Regions from separate parts of the Streptomyces sp. NPDC101181 genome, predicted to be linked through region 3. Evidence: riboswitches for the same ligand, from Rfam matches in the RefSeq annotation. Region 3 holds a riboswitch; each other region holds the start of a gene.
What was found. A riboswitch is a leader RNA that binds a small molecule or an ion and turns the genes downstream of it on or off. The one in region 3 is predicted to bind cobalamin.
Positions count from the first base shown of each region.

Region 1: linked by a shared signal. The riboswitch ahead of ACIRRU_RS21900 (ABC transporter substrate-binding protein) and the one ahead of ACIRRU_RS27995 (cobalamin biosynthesis protein) in region 3 are both predicted to bind cobalamin.
Region 2: linked by a shared signal. The riboswitch ahead of ACIRRU_RS02320 (ribonucleoside-diphosphate reductase subunit alpha) and the one ahead of ACIRRU_RS27995 (cobalamin biosynthesis protein) in region 3 are both predicted to bind cobalamin.
Region 4: linked by a shared signal. The riboswitch ahead of ACIRRU_RS30045 (CoA-acylating methylmalonate-semialdehyde dehydrogenase) and the one ahead of ACIRRU_RS27995 (cobalamin biosynthesis protein) in region 3 are both predicted to bind cobalamin.

Region 1 covers NZ_JBIWOX010000015.1:95,174-99,648, reverse strand. The annotation lists gene ACIRRU_RS21905 (FecCD family ABC transporter permease) at 1-1,073, opposite strand, end outside; gene ACIRRU_RS21900 (ABC transporter substrate-binding protein) at 1,070-2,119, opposite strand; cobalamin riboswitch at 2,179-2,366, opposite strand; gene ACIRRU_RS21895 (beta-ketoacyl-[acyl-carrier-protein] synthase family protein) at 2,486-3,712, opposite strand; gene ACIRRU_RS21890 (acyl carrier protein) at 3,709-3,984, opposite strand; gene ACIRRU_RS21885 (acyl-CoA dehydrogenase) at 4,081-4,475, opposite strand, start outside.
Region 2 covers NZ_JBIWOX010000001.1:545,819-550,293, reverse strand. The annotation lists gene ACIRRU_RS02320 (ribonucleoside-diphosphate reductase subunit alpha) at 1-1,415, opposite strand, end outside; cobalamin riboswitch at 1,550-1,691, opposite strand; gene ACIRRU_RS02315 (YbdD/YjiX family protein) at 1,866-2,069, opposite strand; gene ACIRRU_RS02310 (carbon starvation CstA family protein) at 2,086-4,329, opposite strand.
Region 3 covers NZ_JBIWOX010000025.1:53,570-58,044, reverse strand. The annotation lists gene ACIRRU_RS28000 (cobyric acid synthase) at 1-377, opposite strand, end outside; gene ACIRRU_RS27995 (cobalamin biosynthesis protein) at 430-1,395, opposite strand; cobalamin riboswitch at 1,523-1,654, opposite strand; gene ACIRRU_RS27990 (hypothetical protein) at 1,815-2,051, opposite strand; gene ACIRRU_RS27985 (anion permease) at 2,064-3,326, opposite strand; gene ACIRRU_RS27980 (class II aldolase/adducin family protein) at 3,603-4,262, shown strand; gene ACIRRU_RS27975 (alpha/beta hydrolase family protein) at 4,474-4,475, shown strand, end outside.
Region 4 covers NZ_JBIWOX010000034.1:16,065-20,539, reverse strand. The annotation lists gene ACIRRU_RS30060 (pyridoxal phosphate-dependent decarboxylase family protein) at 1-50, opposite strand, end outside; gene ACIRRU_RS30055 (hypothetical protein) at 487-684, shown strand; gene cobF (precorrin-6A synthase (deacetylating)) at 863-1,693, opposite strand; cobalamin riboswitch at 1,860-2,038, shown strand; gene ACIRRU_RS30045 (CoA-acylating methylmalonate-semialdehyde dehydrogenase) at 2,266-3,768, shown strand; gene ACIRRU_RS30040 (acyl-CoA dehydrogenase family protein) at 3,765-4,475, shown strand, end outside.

The DNA.
Region 1 (4,475 bases), on a different contig from region 3:
TGGAGGACGAGGACGAAGGCGGGCACCCCGATCAGGGCGGTGACCACGCCGACCGGCACTTCCTGCGGGTCCAGCACGGTCCGGGCGAGGGTGTCGACCCACACCAGGAACACGGCCCCGGCGAGCGCGGTGACCGGCAGGAGCCGCCGGTGGCCCGAGCCGCAGAGGGCGCGGGCGGCGTGCGGCAGGACCAGGCCGACGAAGCCGATGGCCCCGGCCGCGCTCACCAGGGCCGCGGTCAGCAGGGCGGTGACGCACAGCAGCACGATCCGGGTGCGCGCCACGTCGACGCCGAGCGCGGCGGCCGCGTCCTGGCCGAAGGCGAACGCGTCGAGCGTACGGGCGTGGGCCAGGCAGACCACCAGGCAGACGGCGAGGACGGCGGAGCAGAACGCGACCTCGCTCCAGCCGACCCCGCTGAGCGAGCCGAGCAGCCAGAACAGCACCCCGCGGGTCTGCTCGGCGTCGGCCGACGTCATCACCACGAACGAGGTGAGCGCGGAGAACAGCTGCATCGCGGCCACCCCGGAGAGGACGACCCGGTCGGTGGTGCCGCCCAGGGTGTGGCTGAGCAGCAGCACCAGGGCGAACGAGCAGACGGCCCCGGCGAACGCCCCGGCGGAGAGGGACACCGCTCCCCCGCCGACGCCCAGGACGACCACCAGGACCGCCCCGGTGGAGGCGCCGGAGGAGACGCCGAGGACGAAGGGGTCGGCCAGCGGGTTGCGCAGCAGGGACTGCATCACCGTGCCGCACACCGCGAGCCCCGCCCCGCACACGGCGGCGAGCAGGGTGCGGGGCATCCGCAGGTTCCAGATGATGCCGTCCCGGATCGGGCTCAGCTCCGAGGCGCCGAACCCGAGGTGCGCGGCGACGGCCGACCAGACGTCGGGCACGGAGATCCGGGCGGGCCCGATGGTCACGGCGAGGGCGACGGAGGCCGCCAGGACCGCCAGTCCGCCGCCCCACAGGAGTACGGCGAGCGCCCTGGCGCTGTGGGCGCGGCCGCCGCCCGGAGCGGCGAGGGGCGGTGCACCGGACCGCTCCCTGGCCGCGGGGGTGTCCGTGCTCACCCCGTGAGGCCGAAGTCGCGCAGGGCGGCGGCGACGCGTTCCAGGCCCTCGACCGTGCGGATGGAGGGGTTCATCGCCTGGCCGCTCAGCAGAACGTACCGGCGGTTCTTCACGGCGTCCATGGTCCTGGTGACGGGGTTGGACTCCAGGAACTCGATCTTCTTCTCGGCGCTCTCGGCGGTCTGTGCGGTGCGGGTCAGATCGCCGATGACCAGGACGTCGGGGTTGCGGTCGGCGATGGTCTCCCAGCTGATCTGGGGCCATTCGTCGTAGGTGTCGTCGAAGACGTTCTTCGCACCGAGTTCTTTGGTGATGACGCCGGGCGCACCACAACAACCCGCGATGTAGGGGGCCTTGGAGTCGGAGAACCAGTACAGGAGCGACGCGCCGGAGGCGTCGACGCCCTCGGCGGCCTTCGTGACGCGGGCCCGGAGCTTCTCCACCAGGGCGTCCCCGCGCGCGGGGACGCCGAACACCCGGGCCAGTTCGCGGACTTCGGTGTAGACGCTGTCCATGGTCAGCGGTGTGGTGCGGGTTCCGTCGCCGCTGCCGCCGTTGTCCTTGCCGACGCAGTCGGCGGGTGAGACGTAGGTGGGGACGCCGAGTTTCTCGAACTGCTCGCGGGGGGCGACGCCACCCTTGGCGAGGGTGGAGGTGAGGGAGGCGCTGAGGAAGTCGGGTTCCTTGTCGAGGACCTTCTCGGACGAGGGGCGGTTCTCGGAGATCCGCTCGACGCCCGCGTTGGCCTTCTCCAGGCCCTTCATCACGGGGTCGGTCCAGGTGGCGGAGCCCGCGAGCCGGTCGGCGAGGCCGAGGGAGAGCAGGATCTCGGTCGAGCCCTGGTCGACGGAGACGGCCCGGCGCGGCGGGGCCTTCACCGTGACGGTGTGGCCGCAGTTCTCCAGGGTGACCGGGTAGCCGTCGGCCGCGCCGCCCCCGGCCGCCGTGGAACCGCCGCCGCCGCAGGCCGTCAGCAGGAGGAGTCCCGCCGTGAGCAGGGCGGCGGTGCGTATCGGTACGGGGATGGCCGTGGACGTGGGCAGCACAGAAGGACCTCGTGTCTCTGGGCCCAGCCGCGGAGCCCGTCGTACGGTTCCCGTGCCCCGGCGCGGGTACGGGCGCCAGCAGGTCTTCGGACTCGGGTTCGTCCGGGCGGGACGCCTTCCCGGAGCAGATCACCGCTCCAGTGGCCGTGGCCCCGCCCGTCCCCCTCACCGCTGCGCGTCAGTTCCGGATTCGCACCGGATTCCCTGACCCCGTCGCCGGGGTTCGACTGGCCCCGGCAAGCTATCACGCGTCTTCACGCAGATCAGCGGCGGTTCGCCGGACCCGTGACCACGCCCCCGGGGGCCGGTGCGGCGCGGGATCGTCCCGCCGCACCGGCCCGCCGGCTTCCGTTCGCCGCCTCGGTGTTACGGAGCGGCTTCCAGCGCGATCACCGCGTTCTGGCCACCGAAGCCGAAGGAGTGGCTGACGGCGCGCCGCACGGGCGCCTCACGCGGCGTCTTGGTGACGCAGTCGATGTCGAAGCCGGGGGCCGGGGTGTCCAGGTTCGCGACCGGCGGGATCAGCCCGTGCTGGAGGGTGAGGATGGTCAGGCCGGTCTCGATGGCTCCGGCCGCCCCCATGCAGTGGCCCAGCACCCCCTTGGCGGCGGTGACCGGCGGGCGGTGCGGGTAGGCCCGCCCGATCAGGGCGGCTTCGGTGGCGTCGCCCTGGGGGGTCGATGTCCCGTGCGCGTTGACGTGGTCGACGTCCTCGGCGCGCCAGTCCGCGTCACGCAGCGCGGCGTCGACGGCCGCCCGTGCGACGTCCCCGGAGGGGTGCGGGCTGGTGGGGTGATGGGCGTCGGTGGTCTCTCCGACGCCCGTGATCAGCGCCCGGGGTACCGCGCCCCGGGCGCGCGCCTCCTGGGCCCGTTCCAGGACCATGACGGCGGCGCCCTCCCCCATGACGAGCCCGGCCCGGTCGGCGGCGAAGGGGCGGCACAGGCGGGCGGGGTCGCCGTCCCGCGCGGCCGCGGCGCCGGAGCGGGCGAGGCCCGTCATGGCGACCGGGAACACGATCGACTCGGTGGCCCCGGCGATCGCGATGTCGCACCGGCCGAGGGTCAGCAGGTCCCGGGCGACCGACAGCGCGGTCACCCCGGACGAACAGGCCGTGCACGGCGCCAGGCTGGGCCCGGTGGCCTTCATCCGGATGGCGATCTCGGCCGCGGGCATGTTGGGGATGGTCAGCAGGATGCCCGAGGGGGAGGTGGCCTCGGGTCCGCGCCGCTCCAGGGCGACGGCCTGTTCGGTGAGTCCGGCGGAGCCGCCGCTGCTGGTGCCGACGACCACGGCGACCCGGGCGCCGTCCCACTGCGCCGGGTCGAGTCCGGCGTCCGCGACCGCCTCCCGGGCGGCGAGGACGGCGAACTTGACGTACCGGCCCATCCGGAACGCCGTACGGCCGCCGACCGCGCCGTCCAGGTCGATGCCGGAGACCGTGCAGGCGAAGTCGACCGCGCAGCCGTCGAGTTCGGGCACGGTGCGGGCGGGCGAGCGTCCGGCCAGGACACCGTCCCAGGTGGTGGCGGTGGTGGTGCCGACCGGGGTGATCATGCCCAGGCCGGTCACGGCGATGGCGGGTCGCTTCATCGGGTGGTGCTCACCGGCACCGCGCCCTCGGCCGCCGCGCCGCCCGCGGCCGCGTCGAGGAACGCGGAGATGTCGGCCAGCGTGGCGTCCTTGTACAGCTTCTCGGAGTCCGCGTCGACTCCCAGGGTCTCCTTGATGATGACCGCGAACTCGGCGACCGCCAGGGAGTCCATCTCCAGGCTGTCCATGGTGGATTCGGGCAGGATCTCGGCCGCGGGCACCTTGAAGGTCTCGGTCAGCACCTCGGCGATCTTCGGGTGGATGGTCTGCACGGTGGTTCCTCTTCCTCTGGCTGTCATCGGCGTCTTGGGGACGGCGGGCCGACGTCACGGACCCACCGCCGATTTAACTGGAGGATGGGATTCCGGTTACGTCTTCGGGCGAACCGATTCGTCTGCGCTCACCTGCGGCTTCTCGAACCACCGGGAGAGCACGGAGGCCGTTCCCCAGTACGCGAACAGGACTCCGCGAGCGCCGAGCGCCGCCACCTTCCGGCGCAGCGGCCGCCTCCGGCTGCCGCAGACGGGCCGCCGGAACTCCCCGGCGCGCCCGGTGAGCCCGCTCCTGCGGCCCCGGTGCCAGCCGCCCCCGGGGTCGTCGTAGGCGGCCGCGTAACCGGGTCCGGCGATCGGCCAGTCCGACATCAGCCGCTCCGGCAGCGCGAAGGACTCCACCAGGGCGGGAGTGTGCCGGGCCACCGCCGCCACCGCGTCCTCCACCGCGTCGGGCAGGAAGGTGACCTGATCGGCGGTCAGCCGTCCGG
Region 2 (4,475 bases), on a different contig from region 3:
AGGTTGACCGAGCCCAGGTTGCAGACGGCCGTCTCGCCGTCGTTGGTGACCTCCAGGATCTCCGTGCACAGGTTCGACGAGTGCACGACCCGGCCCGGCTCGGCGGTCTGGTTCGCGGTCCGGTTGGAGGCGTCCTTGAACGTCATCCAGCCCTGGCCGGTCTGCGCGAGGGTGCGCATCATCCGGCCGTACAGCTCGCGCGCGGGCATCGTCTTGCGGGCCAGGCCCTTGGCCTCGGCCGCGCGGTAGGCGGCGTCGAACGCGTCGCCCCACAGGTCGACCAGCTCGGGCACGTCCGCCGGGGAGAACAGCGACCACTCGGTGTCCGCGTCGACGCGGCGCATGAACTCGTCCGGGATCCAGTGCGCCAGGTTGAGGTTGTGCGTACGCCGCTGGTCCTCACCGGTGTTGTCACGCAGCTCCAGGAACTCCTCGATGTCCGCGTGCCAGGTCTCCAGGTACACCGCCGCCGCGCCCTTGCGACGGCCGCCCTGGTTCACCGCCGCCACCGAGGCGTCCAGCGTCTTCAGGAACGGCACGATGCCGTTGGAGTGCCCGTTGGTGCCCCGGATCAGCGAACCCCGGGCGCGGATACGGGAGTAGGACAGGCCGATGCCGCCCGCGTGCTTCGAGAGCCGCGCCACCTGGTGGTAGCGGTCGTAGATCGAGTCCAGCTCGTCCTTGGGGGAGTCCAGCAGGTAGCAGGAGGACATCTGCGGGTGCCGGGTGCCGGAGTTGAAGAGCGTGGGGGAGGAGGGGAGGTAGTCCAGCTTGCTCATCAGCCCGTAGAGCGCGGTGACCTCGTCCAGCGCGCGCACCGACTCGTCCTCGGCGAGGCCCGCGGCCACGCGCAGCATGAAGTGCTGCGGGGTCTCGATGACCTGACGGGTGATCGGGTGGCGCAGCAGGTAGCGGCTGTGCAGCGTGCGCAGACCGAAGTAGCCGAAGCGGTCGTCGGCGCCCTCGGCCAGGGTCCGCTCGACCAGCTCGTCCAGCGCCGTGGCGTGCAGCTCGGCGAAGGCGGCGGTGCGGTCGGCGATCAGGCCCTCGCGGTGGCCCACGGCGACCGAGGCGGAGAAGGACGTCGCGCCCTGGCTCGCGGCCTCGTCGGCGATCGAGAGGGTCAGCAGCCGGGCGGCGAGCCGCGAGTACGCCGGGTCCTCGGAGATCAGACCCGCGGCGGCCTCGGTGGCCAGCGAACGCAACTCGGCCTCGTCGGAGCGGGCGTTGCGCCCGCGCAACGCGGCAGCGGCGACCCGTCCGGGGTCGGTGTCGGGCAGATCGACGGTGAGGTCGGTCAGGGTCCGCAGCAGGGCGGTCCCGGGTCCGTCGTTCGAGGCCGTGGTCGACACCGGGGACACCGGAGGCACTGTGGATTCGGTGGCTGAAACCGGATCGGCGGGCGCGATGGTCACAGGGCTTTCCCTCGCTCGGCAGGGGGCCGGCGGCGGGCGGGGAGGCCGGGCAGCGCGAAACCCGGGCAGGGCGGCACTGCTGATGGCATCCACCGGCCTTCCGCGAGGCCCGGACGTCTGGCATCCGGTTCGGTCGATCCGGACGCACTGTCCACAGGTCTTCGGACTTGCAGGTGTGCAAAAGCACACTGATCACACCGTTGCGGGACAGTTCCGGATTCGCACCGGATTCCCCTGCGGCGACAGCGAGGTCGAGCATACATGTGGGGGCCGTCTGATGAAGAAGCCCCCACATGTTGTGTCGGGAGTCTTCTGTTTTCCCCGGAGTTCCGGATTCCCCGCCCGGGATCCGCCCGTCCGGCCCGGGGCCTGGCGACCGTCAGGAGGGCAGAAGAAGGGGCCGCCGCGCCCCTGGGAGAGGTGCGGCGGCCCCGGTGGACCGGCGGGTGCTCAGCAGCAGCGGAAACCCTCGCGAGGGTCCGCCTCGCGCGCGTCGGTGCGGCGGTGCTCGAAGGCGCGGCGGGTCAGGACCGGCGTGTCCGGATCGTGCGCCCGCGCGTGGGCGACGTAGCGGTCGTAGGCCGACTCGCCGGTCAGCTCGCGCACGTACCAACGGATGCGGCCCGCGATGCGGCGGACGTCCTGCACGCTCATCTCCCGCCTCCTCCGTTCAGGTCCGGTCGCCGGTGCCCGCGGTCCTCTGGCCGCCCGCGCCCGCCTCGTCCTTGCGGATGCCGCCCTCGGGGCCGACGCCCGCCGCGACCAGTTCGGCCTTCTCCTCCTTGGTCGCGAACATCGAGGCCGGGGCGACCAGCCGGGACTGGACGAACGGCGTCTCGTGCAGCTTGGCGGACTCCGGGTCGCGGATGGCCCGGAAGCAGACCCGCCCGGCGTCCACCAGGACCACCACGATGAGGATCGCGAAGAGCGCGCTCAGGACGCCGTCGACGGTGGAGTTGGTGACGACGGTCCGCATCTCGTCCATGGTCTTCGCCGGGGCCAGCACCTCACCCGCGTCGATGCCCGCCTGGTACTTGTCGCGCTGGGCGAAGAAGCCGACCTTCACGTCGTCGGAGAAGATCTTCTGCCAGCTCGCGGTGAGCGTGACGGCCACGTCCCAGGCCAGCGGTACCGCGGTGACCCAGGCCCACTTCAGGCGGCCGGACTTGACGAGCAGCGTGGTGCAGACCGCCAGCGCGACGGCGGCCAGCAGCTGGTTGGCGATGCCGAAGAGTGGGAAGAGCTGGTTGATACCGCCCAGCGGGTCGTGCACGCCGACCCAGAGGAAGTAGCCCCAGCCGCCGACGACGACGGCGCTGGCGAACCAGACGCCCGGCTTCCAGCTGACCTCGCGGAACGGCTTGTAGACGTTGCCCAGCATGTCCTGGAGCATGAAGCGCCCGACCCGGGTGCCCGCGTCGACGGTGGTCAGGATGAACAGCGCCTCGAACATGATGGCGAAGTGGTACCAGAACGCCTTCATGGCGGTGCCGCCGACCACCGCGGAGAAGATCTCCGACATACCGAGTGCGAAGGTCGGCGCGCCGCCGGTCCGGGAGAGCAGACTCGCCTCCTCGACGTCCTTGGCCGCTTGGGCCAACGCGTCGGGGGAGATGGAGAAGCCGAAGCCGGCCACGGCCTCGGAGGCGCTCTGGACGCTGTCGCCGATCACCCCGGCCGGGGCGTTGATGGCGAAGTACAGCCCGGGGTCGATGATGCAGGCGGCGATCATCGCCATGATCGCCACGAACGACTCGGTCAGCATCGCCCCGTAGCCGATCATCCGGATCTGGGTCTCCTTCTGGACCATCTTCGGGGTGGTGCCCGAGGAGACCAGGGAGTGGAAGCCGGAGAGCGCGCCGCAGGCGATGGTGATGAAGACGAAGGGGAACATCGAGCCCGCGAAGACGGGCCCCGAGCCGCTGCTCGCGAAGTCGGTGACGGCGGGCATCTTCAGCGTCGGCAGCGAGATGACCACGCCGAGGGCCAGCAGCGCGATCGTGCCGACCTTCATGAAGGTGGAGAGGTAGTCGCGCGGCGCCAGCAGCAGCCACACCGGCAGCACCGAGGCGAGGAACCCGTACACGATCATCCAGATGACCAGCGTGCCCGGCTCCAGGGTGAAGAAGTCCGCCCAGGAGGACTCCGCGACCCAGCCGCCCGCGACGATCGCGAGCAGCAGCAGCGCGACGCCGATGAGCGAGACCTCGCTGACCTTGCCGGGCCGCAGGATGCGCAGGTAGACACCCATGAAGAGGGCGATGGGGATCGTCATGCCGATGGAGAAGACGCCCCAGGGCGAGTGGGCGAGCGCGTTCACGATGACCAGCGCGAGCACCGCGAGCAGGATGATCATGATGACGAACACCGCGACCAGGGCGGCGATTCCGCCGACCGGGCCGATCTCGTCCCGTGCCATCTGGCCGAGCGAACGGCCGTTGCGGCGGGTGGAGAAGAAGAGCGTCACCATGTCCTGGACGGCGCCGGCGAAGATGACGCCGACGACGAGCCAGATCGTGCCGGGCAGATAGCCCATCTGCGCGGCGAGCACCGGTCCGACCAGCGGTCCGGCGCCCGCGATGGCGGCGAAGTGGTGGCCGAAGAGGACCCGGCGGTCGGTGGGATGGAAGTCGACACCGTTGTCGAGCCGTTCGGCGGGGGTGGCCCGGTCCTTGTCCGCCCGCAGCACCCGGTTCGCGATGAACCGGGAGTAGAAGCGGTAGGCGATGGCGTACGAGCCCAGGGCCGCAGCCAGCATCCAGGCGGCGGAGACCTCCTCGCCCCGCGAGAGCGCGAGGACGGACCATCCGATGCCGCCGGTCAGGGCCACCGCGACCCAGACGGCGATGGACTTCGGTGACAGGGCTGCCCGTTGCCCCTTCTCGGGTGGGGCTGGTGTGGGCGTTTCCGGCATGACGATCCGTCCCCTCGCGCGATCACTGCGTAACGTGCGCGAAATCTAGGTCCTGCGACCGCCGTCCGTAACCCCCCGTCCGCATATCGGTACGGCAACGGGGCGACCACCGCAGGTCAGAGCCGTACCACGCGAAGCCGGGCGGA
Region 3 (4,475 bases):
GACCGCAGCTGCTCCAGGCAGTCCGTGACCGTCCCCAGCAGCGCCTCCTGACGGCCCCCGTGGTACCCGCGGGCGCTCATCTCGCCGACCGGCCTGCCCAGCAGGACGACCTGGCTGGAGCGGTCGCTCCCGGGCTTCAGCAGCACCGGGTTCATCAGGGCCGTCGGCTCCACCCGGGCGGCCTGCGCCTGCATGGCCTGGGCCCGCCCGATCTCCGCGCCCTCGCGGGTGACGAAGGAGTTCAGGGACATGTTCTGCGCCTTGAACGGCGCGACCTTCACGCCCCGGCGCACCAGCCAGCGGCAGATACCCGCCGTGACGACGCTCTTGCCCGCGTCCGAGGTCGTCCCCGCGACCAGCAGCCCGCCACCGCTCATGCCCGCTCCCCTTCCCGCACCGGGCTCCGCCCGGCCCCGCCGTTCACGCCGCTCATGCCCGCCTCCGCTTCCGCGCCGCGGCCAGGTGCCCGGCGGCCAGGCGTCCCGCCACGCACACCCCGAGGGCCAGCGCGCTCACCCGCCGCGAGAGCCGCACCGCCCGCTCGATGTCGGCGCTGCGGACCTGCCGGCCGGACGCCCCGTTGAGGACGGGGCGGTGCTCCACCCGCCCCGCGTACGCCAGCGTGCCTCCCAGCCGTACGCCCAGCGCCCCCGCGAACGCGGCCTCCACCGGCCCCGCGTTCGGGCTCGGGTGGCGGTGTGCGTCCGCCCGCCAGGCGCGTAGGGCCTTTGCCGGGCGTCCGCCGCCCGCCACCGCCAGCGCGGCGGTCAGCCGGGCGCCGGGCCACCCCGCCAGGTCGTCCAGACGGGCCGAGGCCCAGCCGTAGCGGCGGTACCGCGGCGAGAGGTGGCCGACCATCGCGTCGAGCGTGTTCACCGCCCGGAAGCCGACGAGACCCGGCACCCCGCCGACCGCGCCCCACACCAGCGCGCCGACGACGGCGTCCGAGGTGTTCTCGGCGACCGACTCCACCACCGCGCGGGCGATCCCCGGGCCGTCCAGGGCGTGCGGATCGCGCCCGCACAGATGCGGCAGCCGCTCCCGGGCCACCTCCAGGTCCCCGGCGGCCAGGGCACCGCCGACGGCCCGCGCCTCCCGGCCCAGCGACGTCCCGCCGACCACCGACCAGGTGGTGGCGGCGGTCAGCGCGACGGCGAGCGCGGGACGGTCGCGCACCGCGCGGGCGGCCAGTGCGGCGGCCCCCACGGCGCCTCCGGCGCATACGAGGGTGTGTAGGGTGCCCCGGCCCCGGTCGTCGCGCCACAGCAGCGACTCCACGCGCGCCGCTACCCGGCCGAACCCGGCGACGGGGTGGCCCCGCCGGGGGTCGCCGAGCAGGGCGTCCGCGATCATCCCGGCCGTGGCGCCGTACGCGAAGAGGCGATCGGCCCGCACGGCTCAGCCCGCCGCGGGTCGGGGCGTTCCGGGGTCCGGGGGGACGGAATGCGGCGCACGGCGGCCCGGCATGGCGTCACGTCCTTGTCTCAGGGTCCGCGCCCTGGTTCGACGAGAGCGGCGACGAGAGTCTCCTGGCTCCCGGATCCACACATCCCCCGGCCTTCCAGCCCGTGCTCGACGGGCCGTGACATCCGAGTGGGGGAGTGCTCCCCGGTGACAGTGGCGGGACCGCGCCGGATTCGCACCGGCTTCCTCTGCTGTCGCCGTAATGGCTCCGGCAGTCCACCACGCTGCGAGAACAGCCGTCAACTTGCTGTTGACCTGCGGAGGACCGGTGTGGGCGGACGCACACCGGGCCGGGCACACACGCGGTGTGCCCGGCCCGGAGGACGTGCGGGAGAGCGCCGGCCGGCGCGTCAGGCCACGATCAGGTAGATCCCGTACGCGACCGCCGCCACGCACGCCGCGAAGCAGGCGTACGCGCTGGTGCGCGCCGCAACGGCCGATCCGCCGGAGCCTCCGGCGCGGTCACCGGCCGGGGCCGACAGCTTGGACAGGGCGACGATGCCCAGGGTGAAGACGCCGACCAGAGCGACGGTGACCACGAGACTGACACCGAAGACGGAGGCGAGTGCTGCCCAGTCGATTTTCATGCGGATCTGTCCTTACACCGTGGCCGGCGGGCGGGCCTGGTCGTCGGGAGCCGACGCCGGGGCCGGGATGGTGGTCGTGAGGCCGGCGGCCGGGACGCCCACCGGGGGCGGGGCGACGGCGGCCATGGCGGTTGTGACGACGCCCCGCGGCTCATCACCGCCGTCCGTGTCGTTGACGTTGGTGTGGTCGACCGGTTCGCGGCGCGAGGCCACCCAGATGGCGAAGGAGCCGCCGACCAGGATGACCGCGGTGGCCGCGACACCCCAGGGGCCCTGCTTGGTCAGGAACTCGGCGCCCGCACCGACCAGGCCCGCGGCCGGGAGCGTGAGACCCCACGCGACGAACATCCGGGTGGCGGTGGACCAGCGGACGACACCGCCCTTGCGGCCGAGGCCCGCGCCCATCACGGCACCCGAGCAGGACTGGGTGGTGGAGAGCGAGAAGCCAAGGTGCGAGGAGGCCAGGATGACGGTGGCCGCGCTGGTCTGAGCGGCGAAGCCCTGCGGCGGCTGGAGGTCGGTGAGGCCCTTGCCCATGGTGCGGATGATGCGCCAGCCGCCGAGGTAGGTGCCGAGCGCGATGGCGACACCGGCGGAGACGATGACCCACAGGGGCGGGTTGGAGCCGGGGGCCAGGACACCGCTGGTCACCAGGGCCAGCGTGATGATCCCCATCGTCTTCTGGGCGTCGTTGGTGCCGTGGGCGAGCGAGACGAGCCCGGCGGAGGCGATCTGTCCGGCCCGGTAGCCCCTGGCGGTCGACTTCCGCTGGTTCGGGTCGGTCACGTTCCGGTTGATCCGGTACGTCAGCCGGGTGGCCAGCATCGCGGCGATGCCCGCGACCAGCGGGGCGGCGATCGCGGGGAGCAGCACCTTGGTGACGACGGTGCCGCCGTTGATCGAGGACCATCCCGCCGACATCACGGCGGCGCCGATCAGACCGCCGAAGAGAGCGTGGGAGGAGCTGGACGGCAGGCCCAGCAGCCAGGTCAGGAGATTCCACAGGATGGCGCCGACGAGCGCCGCGAAGATGACCTCGGTTCTGATGCCGTCTTCGTCGACGATCCCGCCGGAGATCGTCTTGGCGACCTCCACGGACAGGAACGCGCCGACCAGGTTGAGAACGGCGGACATGGCCACCGCTGACTTGGGCTTCATCGCGCCGGTCGAGATGGTGGTCGCCATCGCGTTGGCGGTGTCGTGGAAACCGTTCGTGAAATCGAACACGAGAGCTGTCACGACCACAATCGCAAGCAGCAGCGTGATGTGTTCCATTTACCCAGGCAATCGTTCGACGTCATTGGCTCGTGGAACGTAGGCAACCTGGATGAACGGAAGATGAACTGGGCGGGGCGCTGTGGTGACCCCGGACGGGACCCGGTGGCTCCACTTGTGTACGGCAGGAGGACCGCGAGGTCAGGGGTGCGCTGTCCGGGCCGCCCTTTGCCGGACGTTGGCGCATTCTTTGACCGGCCGTCCGGACCCCGGAGGAGATCCCGGTCACGTGGGACGCGGCGTTCCGGTGGCCGCCCCCGCCCCTACGCTCGCCCCATGAGCGAACAGCAGCCGGAATCCGTCGCCCGCGCCTGGCGGGACGTGGTCTCCACCGCGCGCCGGAGCGCCGCCGAGGGCCTGGTCGTCGGGACCTCGGGCAACGTGTCGGCCCGGGTCGGCGATCTGGTCCTGGTGACCCCCAGCGGGGTGCCCTACGACCGGCTGGGACCCGGCGACACCGTCGGAGTCGGTCTCGACGGCCGGCAGGTCGTCGGGGACCTCCGGCCCACCAGCGAACTCCCCCTCCACCTGGCGGTCTACCGCGCGACCGACGCCGCCGCCGTGGTCCACACCCACGCCGTCCACGCCACGGCCGTCTCCACACTGCTGCCCGAGGTGCCGCTGGTCCACTACGCGGCCGCCCTCCTCGGCGGCCCGGTCCGCACCGCCGCCTACGCCCGCTACGGCACCCCGGAGCTGGCCGACGCGATGCTGGCGGCCCTGCGCGACCGCACCGGCTGCCTGCTGGCCAACCACGGCACCGTCACCTACGGCGACACCCTCGACCAGGCCTACGAACGCACCGCCCAACTGGAGTGGCTGTGCCGGCTCTGGCTCACCGCCGCCTCCGTCCCGGGCCACGCCCCGGCCCTGCTCAGCGAGGCCCAGCTCGGCGAGGTGACCGAGGCGCTGAAGAAGTACGGCCAGCGGACCTGACCGGGTCCGCGAGTTGCCACCGCTCCCGGGGGCCCTGCCTCCGGGGCCGCCGCCCCCGGCCCACCGCTCCCGGGGGCCTGCCGCCGTGGCCGCCGCCCCCCTCAGGTCCCTGCCCCCGGCCCACCGTCGAGGTGCCGTCCCGCTCCGGCCGCCCGCACCGGACGGCCCCCGCCCGCTGGCACCGCGCCGCCCGCCCCAGGACACTGGGTCCGT
Region 4 (4,475 bases), on a different contig from region 3:
CCGCGCTCCGGGGCAGGTCCACCGGGAGGCGGGAGCGAAGCACGCGGCATGGCGGGGCCCTTCGGTCGGAGTGCGGGGCGGGTCGTGCGGGGTCGGCGTTCCGCACGCGGGGCGGCGTCGGTGGCGGGAAGATCACCACCGCGATTCGCTGGTTAGGCTAACCTAACTACTGACGTGCGGCGGACGGGGCCTCCCATTGGCCGCGAAAGCCACTTCGCCTACCAGGGGCCCAAGTTGCCGGTACGCGACTCCGAAGTCTGACGCGACGCCAGGTTCCCACGGCGACCGACCCCCTGAGCACGCCCTTGACCTGGTGGTCCGTCAGCGCGTGGGTGTGTGCCGCACGGGGCGTGCGGGGACAGTGACCCAGATGTAACCGAATGGCGTAGGGGAAGACGGAACCACGGAGCGTCACAGGCCGTTCTTCTTCCCACTACACGGCCCCTCCGATCCCCGGCGGGGCCGATCGAGGAACGGAAACGCCATATGAAGAAGACAGTCGGGTGGGCCCAGGACGGCGACGACTGGACGATCACCGTGAACGGCACGCAGTACCGCGCCGTCGAGCGGCCGTCGGACGGCCGGGTGAACAACTACCTGGTGCGGGGTGACGATCTGAGCGCCGAGTGCCCGAGCCTCGGTCACGGCCTCGGCGTGATCCGGGAGTACGAGTCCCGGCGCTGACCCCGGCCGGTCCGACGACGAGGTGCGGAGGCCACCCCAGGCCCGCACCTCGCACGGCCCCGCTCGCCGCCTCGCCACGCCCCCGGACGGGATCCGGTCCCCGCCTCGTCACGGCCGCGCTCCGGTGCGGCGCGCGCCGGGCGCGCGGGCCCGCCCATCGGCCGGCGCGGGCAGCCGGTCAGCCCGGGGCGCCGTCCGCGCCCGCTGCCGGACGGTCCGTCTCCTCCGTGCTCTGGCGCAGCAGGTAGGTGTCCATGATCCAGCCGTGCCGTTCGCGGGCCTCCGCCCGCAGCCGGCTGATCCGCCCGGCGACCTCGTCGAGCGGTCCGGAGACCAGGATCTCGTCGGGCGTGCCGATGTAGGCGCCCCAGTGGATCCACAGGCCGCGCCCCGTCAGCTGGGTGAAGGTCTCGTGGCCGTCGAGCATCACCACGATGTCGCCGTCATCCTCGGGGAAACCCTGGGCGAGGCGCCTGCCGGGGGTGATGTGGATGGGGCGGCCGACCCGGTTGAGGGTGACGCGGTGCCGGGCCGCGAGGGCGGAGACGCTGCTGATGCCCGGGACCACCGTATGGCCGAAATCCACCGTGCCCCGGTCCCGGATGTCCTCCAGGATCGCGAGGGTGCTGTCGTACAGGGACGGGTCGCCCCACACCAGGAACGCCCCGCACTCCCCCGGTGCCAGTTCCTCGATGATCAGGCGTTCGCAGATGTCGGCCCGCCGGTGGCGCCAGTCGTGCACGGCCGAGGTGTAGCGCGCGCCGTCGTCCTGGGTGCGGTCGCGCCACGGGTCCTCGGCCTCGACGACCCGGTAGGGGCCGGTGAGGTGTTCGTCCAGGATGTCGCGCCGCAGCCGGGTCAGCGACTCCTTCTCCCGGCCCTTGCCCAGGACGAAGAACACCTCGGCCCGGCGCATCGCCTTCACCGCGGCGAGGGTCAGGTGGTCGGGGTCGCCGGCGCCCATGCCGATGACCAGGATGTGCCGGGGTGCCGCGTTGTTCTCCGCCATGTCTGCCATGTCTGCCGTGCCCGTCGTGTCCGCGTCCGCCATGTGCGCCGATCATGCCAGGTGGCGCGGGCACGCCACTGATCCGGTGGACACACCAGGGGCGGGGTGGACTTACTAGGACGTCCAACTATATGTTCGGGGCAGAGGGGTGCCCGATGTGCAGTCGGGTGCTCCGAAGGCCCGCGGTGTCAGGGAAGCCGGTGCGATTCCGGCGCGGTCCCGCCACTGTGACCGGGGAGTTCGTCCTCGCAGGACCCGCCACTGACGGAGCGTAGGCCGTCGGGAAGGCAGGGGACGCGCGCTGATCCGGGAGTCAGGATACCGGCCGCGGGTTGTTCCGTGTTTCCACGAGGATGGAGCAGACACGCATGGCACCGGTCCGCACCCACGGCCCCGCAGGCACGTCCCGGCGAGCGGTTCTCCCCGCCCCCTGACGGCCTTCGCCCTCCGCGTCCCCCTGACGGCGAGTCCGTCCGCGTCCGCGCGCATCCGACCGGTGCGCCGCGGCCCGGCGGGCCCGTGCGCCATCCCCGGATCTCACCTGGCGATCTCACCGACGAGAGCAGGCTTCCATGGTCCGCGAACTCACCCACTTCATCGGCGGCAAGCACACGTCCGGTACCTCGGGCGGCTTCGGCGACGTCTTCGACCCCAACACCGGCCGGGTGCAGGCCCGGGTTCCCCTGGCCGACCGTGCCGAGACGGAGGCGGCCGTCGCCGACGCCGTCGAGGCGCAGCGCGCGTGGGGCGAGTGGAACCCGCAGCGCCGCGCCCGGGTGCTGCTGCGCTTCCTGCGACTCGTCGAGCAGGAGAAGGACTCGCTGGCCCGGCTCCTCTCCTGCGAGCACGGCAAGACCGTGGCCGACGCGCACGGCGACATCGCCCGCGGACTGGACGTGGTGGAGTTCGCCGCGGGCGTCCCGCACCTGCTGAAGGGCGAGTTCAGCGACAACGCGGGCGCCGGGATCGACGTCCACTCGCTGCGCCGCCCGCTCGGCGTGGTCGCGGGCATCACCCCGTTCAACTTCCCCGCGATGATCCCGCTGTGGAAGGCCGCGCCCGCTCTGGCCTGCGGCAACGCCTTCATCCTCAAGCCCTCGGAGCGGGACCCCTCGGTGCCGCTGCGGCTGGCCGAACTGTTCCTGGAGGCGGGGCTTCCGCCCGGGGTGCTGAACGTCGTCAACGGCGGCAAGGAGGCCGTGGACACCCTGCTGGAGGACCCGCGCGTGAAGGCGCTCGGCTTCGTCGGCTCGACGCCGGTCGCCGCGCACATCTACGCCACGGCCGCCGCCCACGGCAAGCGCGCGCAGTGCTTCGGCGGGGCGAAGAACCACATGATCGTGATGCCGGACGCCGACCTGGACCAGGCGGTGGACGCAATGATCGGCGCCGGGTACGGCTCGGCGGGCGAGCGGTGCATGGCCGTCTCGGTGGCGGTGCCGGTCGGGGAGGCCACCGCCGACGCGCTGGTCGCCCGGCTCGCCGAGCGGATCGCCGGACTGCGCATCGGCCGCTCGGACGACCCGGAGGCCGACTTCGGGCCGCTGGTGGGCCGGGACGCGGTGGACCGGGTGCGCGGCTATGTCGACCTGGGGGTCGAGGAGGGCGCCGAACTGGTCGTGGACGGGCGCGGCTTCACCCTGGAGGGGCACGAGGAAGGGTTCTTCGCCGGCGCCACGCTCTTCGACCGGGTCACCCCGGAGATGCGGATCTACCAGGAGGAGATCTTCGGTCCGGTCGTCTGCGTGGTCCGGGCCGCCGACTACGAGGAGGCGCTGCGGCTGCCCTCGGAGCACCCGTACGGCAACGGGGTGGCGCTGTTCACCCGGGACGGCGACACGGCCCGCGACTTCACCCGGCGCGTGGACACCGGGATGGTGGGCGTCAACGTGCCGATCCCGGTCCCGGTGGCGTACCACACCTTCGGCGGCTGGAAGCGGTCCGGCTTCGGGGACCTGAACCAGCACGGCCCGGACGCCATCCGCTTCTACACCCGTACGAAGACCGTCACCTCCCGCTGGCCCGCCTCGGGCGTCCGGGACGGGGCCAGCTTCACGATTCCGACCACGGGATGAGCGCCGTGACCACGCTCCTCACCGACGACCAGCTCGCCGTCGTCGAGACGACCCTGGACTTCGCCCAGGAGCACCTCGCCCCGCACGCCGTGGCCTGGGACCAGGACAAGCACTTCCCCGTCGACGTGCTGCGCAAGGCGGCCGGGCTCGGCCTCGGCGGCGTCTACGTCCGGGACGACCTCGGCGGTTCGGGGCTGACCCGCTCGGACGGGGTCCTCGTCTTCGAGGCCCTGGCGACCGGCTGCCCGTCGATCGCGGGCTATCTGTCCATCCACAACATGGTCGGCTGGATGGTCGACCGGTACGGCACCGAAGCCCAGCGGAGCCACTACCTGCCCACGCTCTGCACCATGGAGACCCTGGGCAGCTACTGCCTCACCGAGCCGGGCGCGGGGTCCGACGCCGCCGCGCTGCGCACCCGCGCGGTGCGCGACGGCGGCCACTACGTGCTGACGGGGACCAAGCAGTTCATCTCCGGAGCGGGTGCCTCGCACCTCTACATCGTGCTGGCCCGCACCGGCGAGGACGGGGCGCGCGGGATCTCCGCGTTCCTGGTCGAACGGGACGACGCCGGGCTGTCGTTCGGGGCCAACGAGAAGAAGATGGGGTGGAACGCCCAGCCCACCCGGCAGGTCCTGCTGGACGGGGTCCGCGTCCCGGCCGGCCGGCTGCTGGGCCGGGAGGGCGACGGCTTCCGCATCGCGATG